DNA from 2 places in the Fenollaria sp. genome. Region 2 is predicted to be linked to the other one. Evidence: predicted binding sites of a transcription regulator. Region 2 holds the regulator's gene; the other holds the start of a gene.
What was found. The regulator NrdR, encoded in region 2, represses ribonucleotide reductase genes. The targets are predictions, from matches to a motif close to CACNANATNTNGTG.
Positions count from the first base shown of each region.

Region 1: the regulator NrdR is predicted to act here: its motif matches at 1,428-1,441, upstream of nrdD (anaerobic ribonucleoside-triphosphate reductase).

Region 1 covers NZ_JBXXYC010000005.1:4,359-7,800, forward strand. The annotation lists gene nrdD (anaerobic ribonucleoside-triphosphate reductase) at 1-1,376, opposite strand, end outside; gene AC2UOP_RS04770 (S-layer homology domain-containing protein) at 1,569-3,442, opposite strand, start outside.
Region 2 covers NZ_JBXXYC010000001.1:563,293-566,734, reverse strand. The annotation lists gene AC2UOP_RS02800 (small basic family protein) at 1-276, shown strand, start outside; gene ftsZ (cell division protein FtsZ) at 344-1,429, shown strand; gene nrdR (transcriptional regulator NrdR) at 1,432-1,893, shown strand; gene AC2UOP_RS02785 (hypothetical protein) at 1,951-3,369, opposite strand.

The DNA of each region.
Region 1 (3,442 bases), on a different contig from region 2:
GTAACGTTCTTTAATATATCGTATCTAAGTAGACAAGCCTTTCTACAAAGGTCAAGCCTCTTGTCAAGAATTTCAAAAAATTTATCTTCGTCGCCGCCGCTAACTATAGCTATTTGCGGTAAATTTAGAGAAACAACACCCATGTTGAATCTACCGTCAAATTTGTAATTGCCGTCCTTATCCTTCCATGGCGATAGAAAGGCTCTGCAGCCCATAGGCGCAAAAACATTGCCTTCGTAATTTTCTCTCATCTTTTTAGCAGAGATATAGTCAGGATACATCCTCTTAGCAGTACATTTTATAGCAGTTTGAGTTAAATAATAGTATTTTGAATCCTTGTGAATATTATTTTCATCAAGCACATAAACAAGCTTTGGAAAAGCTGGTGTTACATAAACACCACATTCGTTCTTGATGCCTTGAATTCTTTGCTTTAAAATCTCTTCGATAATCATAGCAAGCTCTTTTTCGTACTCAAAACCTTCATCTTCCATGTGCATGAAAAGAGTAACGAAAGGCGCTTGACCATTCGATGTCATAAGAGTATTTATTTGATATTGTATAGTTTGTATACCACTTTCAAGATCCCTTTGAGTAAGTTTTCTTGCTAGCTCGTCTTGCTTTGAGCTGTCATCAAACATTTCCTTAGCAAGCTTTAAATTCTTTTCGTAGCTGCGTCTTAAGTACTTTGCAAGACATTTTATGTCAATGGATTGTCCACCATATTGGTTTGATGCGATTTGAGCAATTATTTGCGTCATGACATTACAAGCAACTTGGAAAGATCTTGGGCTTTCGATAAGTTTACCGTTAACAACAGTGCCGTTGTCAAGCATGTCCTTCATATTAACAAGGCAGCAGTTAAACATTGGTTGAATGATGTAGTCCATATCGTGCAAATGGATGGAGCCTTCATCGTGCGCTTGAAGAAGGTCATCATCAATCATAAGTCTTCTAGCAATATCCTTAGATACTTCGCCAGCAATCAAATCCCTTTGAGTAGATGCGATGTGAGCATTTTTATTAGAATTTTCTTTCATTAAATCACTGTTTTTTCTATCAAGAAGACCGATAATGCTCTCGTCAGTAGTATTAATCTTTCTTTTAAAAGCTTGAACAGCCTTGTAATTTTCATAACTTCTAGCAGTAGCCGGATTTTTGTTCTCGATAAGCTTGTAGTAAACCTTGTCTTCGATATCATAAATCGAAAGAGGTCTCTCAGCTACAACAGCTTCCCTTTTAATTTCGTCAGCTATCTTTTCAGCAAGACCTTCTTCATATACCCCAGTTGAAGAATTCATCGCTTTTTTAATAGCTACAACAATCTTAGATTCGTCAAATGGCACTTTTTCGCCGCTTCTCTTGAATATATACATCTTTTACCTCCACAATATTTTGATTGCTTCTCCTCTTCGCAAATATTATTATACTACATATAGTGGCGATTGGCAATAGTAAATTCGGATTAAATTATTAAGATTTCTTCATATTTTTTCTTGTAATGAAGCGATGAAAACGTTGAATATAGTTTTCATAAAAAAAGAAGGCATAAGCCTTCTTTAATAAAATTATTTTATTAGTAACCAGTCCTCTTCTATCATGCCTTTGTAGCGTCTCACATATTCGTGAGTATTAGTTGCCTCAACCATATCATTATATCCCCAGAATGTTTCGTCAAGGTCGATAAATCTCTTTAGCATCAAGGCGTTTTTGCATTTTGCAAGTGACATTGCATCGTAGTTTCTTTCGAATATTTTATTTAGTATAACTGCTGCTTCGGCTCTTGTGATGTCAGCGTCTGGTCTGAATAATCCATCTGGATAGCCTGTGATTCTCTTTGCTTGATATTCACTACCTATTGCTCTTTCTGCCCAATGTCCTTTTACGTCTATAAATGGCGCTTCGCCATATGGCTTGTTATCTATTGTAGATATCATTTGAGTAAATTCTGCTCTGGTGATAGGCGCATTTGGTCTGAATCGTCCGTCTGGGTAGCCTTTCATTATGCCTCTTGCTACAACTGAGTTGATGGCTTTGTTGTACCAAGAGCTTTCTGTGTCTTTGAAGTTTGGTTTTGCTGATGAGCCGATGGCTTCGATGTTTAGTAGTCTTGCTAGCATCGCTGCTGCTTCTGCTCTTGTGATGTTGCCGTTTGGTCTAACTGTTCCGTTCGGATAACCAAAGATATAGGCTTTGTGTTCTTCGCCTCTAATTTCTTCTGGTTCTTCATGTTTTTCTATTTCTGCTTTTTTCCAAATTGCATATAAAATTGTGTCCGAATAAATTCTTTCTTCTGGTTTTACTTCGTCAAGATGTTTTCTATCGTAGCTCCAGCCTCTAAAGATGTATCCTCTTCTGCGTGGAATATATAGATATGGAGCGATTAGCTCTCCTTCTTCTACTTCATGATCTGTAATTTCTCCACCGCGATAGTTTTCGTCTAGTGTTAGGATATATTTATTTGGCTCTTGTGGTGTTGGTGCTGTTTTATCTTCTTCCCAAATTGCAACGAATAAAAAGTTTGACTTTAATGTAACCTTTTCTCCAGGCTTATACATTCTTTCAAACGAAAGAATTTCTTTTTTAACTTTTTCTATAACAAACTTTAAAATTTCATCTATATTGCCACCAGGAATGTATCTTGTGCCTTTCCAGCCCAAGAATTTGTAGCCATCTCTCTTAGGCGCTTGTAATATAATAAATTCTGCACCTTTATCTTCGCCGTTCTCTTTAACTCTATCTTTTTCAGTCACCTTTATATCCTTTGGATTAGCTTCATTTGCAAATTCTCCGCCATTTGGATCAAAATAGGCTCTTATTTTTGTATTTTTAAAATTAACATCATAATTATTTAGTAGTGACTTAGACATATTTTGTTTGCCAAATCTCTCCGTAAAAGTATTTTCAACGAAGCCTAAAAATTTATATTCTTCATAATTATCTGGTGAATCAGCAAAGCCACTTAATGCTAAATTATCTTTAAATAAAGTATCATTACTTATGCTTAAGTTTCTATACCCTTTTTCCTTAAGAACACCTTTATCAACATCGCTTCCATATCCCTCTATTTCATATAGATATGGTATTGTATATATAGCTCCTCCTTGTCCTAAGCCACAAATATTTCCTATAAATTTTGTGCCTTCAGAAATTTCTACACTTATATTGTCCTTCAAAGACTGTATGTCTCTGTTTGCATCATTATGTCTATTAACACCATTGATACTTAATGCTCCTCCTGAGCCATAAGCATAATTACCCTCAAAAGTAGTGCCTTTGATAATTGTTGTGTTGTTTATAACTTCAACAGCTCCACCTGTTCCTGAATAATGCGGATTCTTTTCATCATCACCCTCGCTAAGTGCTGCTTTGTTATTCGTAAATGTAGAGCCAATAATTTCACTTGGTAGCGAAGTATAAATGCCTGCACCTGAATAAGATG
Region 2 (3,442 bases):
TATAGCTACAATCCATATTATTCATTATATATATCCATGGCGCTGCTTGCTGCAATTGACTCAGTCTTTGGCGGACTAAATGCTTATATGGATAACAATTTTAACAATAAACTATTTTTATCAGGCCTTATAGGTAATTCGATTATAGCTGCGTTATTAACTTGGCTTGGAGATATTCTTAGTATACCTATATATTATGCAGCGATTTTCGTCTTCGGAGGAAGAATTTTTAACAATTTTGCAACAATTAGAAGAAAAATACTAAACAAAATGTAATTTTTGTGGTAGAATATAAGTAATAGAGTAAATAATTAAATACTTAGTATAAAAGGAGGATTCGTAAATGATTGATTTTGATGTAGAAATTGACCAATTTGCCAAAATTAAAGTTATAGGTGTTGGTGGAGCAGGAAACAACGCTGTTAACAGAATGGTTGATGCAGGCGTAAAAGGCGTTGAGTTTATAGCTGTTAACACAGATAGACAAGCTTTAGCATCATCAAAGGCACAAAATAAGATTCAAATAGGAGATAAGGTTACAAAGGGCTTAGGCGCTGGAGCAAATCCAGAAGTTGGCTCACAAGCAGCTCTTGAAGATAAAGAAGGCATTACTGAAATGCTTAAAGGCACTGACATGGTATTTATCACAGCTGGTATGGGCGGTGGAACAGGTACTGGTGCTGCACCTATCATTGCGCAATTAGCTAAGGAACAAGGCATATTAACTGTAGGCGTTGTTACAAGACCATTTGGTTTTGAAGGTATGAAGAGAGCTAAAAACGCATCTCAAGGTATTAGCCAATTACTAGAAGTAGTTGACACACTAGTAACTATACCAAACGATAGACTTCTTCAAATAGCTGACAAGAAAACATCATTAAAAGATGCATTCATCATGGCTGACGAAGTATTAAAACAAGGTATACAAGGTATATCTGATTTAATTAGTGTACCAAACCTAATTAACCTTGACTTTGCTGACGTTAAGACTATCATGGAACAAAAGGGTATTGCTCACATGGGTATAGGTTTTGCTCAAGGAGACAACAGAGCAACAGATGCAGCTAAGCTTGCAATCAAGTCACCATTACTAGAAACATCTATAGAAGGATCTAAGTCTGTTCTATTAAATATCACTGGTGGTACTGACCTTGGTATGTTCGAAGTAAATGAAGCTGCAGACTTAATCAGACAATCGGTTGCTGACGATGCAAACATCATCTTCGGTGCTGGTATCGATGAAAGCCTTGGCGATTCTATTAAGATAACTGTTATCGCTACAGAATTTGAAGATGGATCTAAACCTGCTAAAAAAGATTCAAACAAGGATTCTGAAGAAGTAGAAGAAAAGCACGAAGAAAAGAGAAGTGAAAATACTTCAAGCTTCGACGATTCTTTATTAGTACCTGATTTTTTAAAGAATAATTAATTATGAAGTGTCCTTTTTGTTCTTACGAAGATTCAAAAGTACTAGATTCAAGACCTACTAATGAGGGTACTGCGATTAGGAGACGTAGAGAGTGTCTTCGCTGTAAAAAAAGATTTACAACATACGAAAAAATTGAAGAAACACCTTTAATAGTTGTCAAGAAAAACGGAGACAGAGAGACATTTGACAGAAGTAAGATATTAAAGGGCGTAATCAAATCTTGCGAAAAAAGGCCTGTTAGCTTAAGCCAAATTGAAGGCTTGGCAGATAGTGTTGAAGAAAAGCTTATGAGTACTATGAAAAAAGAAGTCTCATCAAATGAAGTAGGTGAGCTTATCATGCAAGGCCTTAAAGAGATAGATCAAGTAGCTTATGTAAGATTTGCTTCAGTATATAGAGAGTTTAAAGATACTCAGTCATTTATGAAAGAGCTCCAAAAGATAATAGACGAACAAAACAATTAAAATAAAGAATGCCTTTCTTGGATTTCCAGGAAAGGCATCTTTTGTCTATAAACATATTTATTTATTTTTTAGATATACATTGTCGTACCATTTTTGTTTTGAATTTATCAGTTTTTCAAAAACTGCATTTTTGCACTTATAAAGATTTTCATGAAGTGCTTGACAGTCCTTTAAATCATTTAGAGTTAAATCTGGATAATCTTTTAGTCCATAAGTACCATCAACAAATCTTGCGTATTCAAGATTGCCATCTTTTTTAATCCACATATCGCAAGTTGCCTCAACACCTTTTATCATCTTTTTAATAAATGCGCCGTTATTATTTTCTTTTTTTAGTATATCTTCATACATTAAAGCCTTTAGACCCATTAAGTGATGGTTTAGTGATGAGTGCGTCATGCCGATGTAATATTCAGCACCGTAGTCCATAACTAGAAATGCATCGTCGATATATGGGACTTTAATCGCATTTTGCTCAGCATATTTCTTATAATAAGTTAAAACTTTGTCCGCGATATTTATATATTTTTCATCCTTAAACATACTATACATTCTTAAGCAAATGTAAGCGTAATCAAGATTCCATCTCGTGTCGAAGTAGCCTTTACCTATGTTGTAGTCAGCCTTTAGCCACTCACTTCTATAAGGAATAGGGTAGTAGCCATCTTCATTTAGCTTTTTCGCTGTGTCATCAACAAGTTTTGCTGTTATCACTTGAGCAAATTTACTATCAATAACATCTAAAAGAGTGTTTGCAATGTATATAGCGCCTTGCATAAAGAAATAGCTTTCTTTGTATGGCACTGAGCGCGGATTCATTTGGTAGAAGTATCCGTCAGGTGTTATACAGTGCTTAGAAATTCTAAATTTCGAATCAACAAGCTTAAATGCTTCAGGCGTTTGAAAAGCTTTTTCATCCATGCTAGCGTAACAAATGCTATATTTAATATTTTTTTGTTCATCTTTTATATCTTTTAGCTTTAATTTTATTTGTAGCTTTGATTTGTCATATAAAATTTCACTATCAATATTTACCTTATCAATAATATTGTCTTGAACATCTTTATATGCGTTGATGGCTGTGATTACATAGTATTTTTCACCGTTATTTAAAACAAGTATGTTTGGATTTTTAAGAGTAAAAGCTTTTTTTTCTGTATTGATTATTTTTGCTTTTTCATCGATATACTCAGCGTTTGCATCTTTTATTTCAATTGGAAAATCAATATCTAAACTGTCTTTGCCATCAAAAGTTCCTGTGATAAATTTAAGTTTGGCACCATTAAATTCAAAGCCATCGTCCTTAGTCTCTTTAGTATCTTTTTCTTCTTTACTTTTCTCATTCTCTTTAGTTTCCTCAGTCTCTTTACTTTCTTCAGCATAAGCTGTATTTTTAAAACTTAAAATAAGTGTTAGCACGCTTAAGACTAGTAAAAGTACAAATATATTAATTTTTGTTATTCTTTTTATCTTCATCATTTTACTCCTATATATTTTATATCTTTTTAATTTTAACATTATAATTATACATTAAAAGATTTAGATTTAC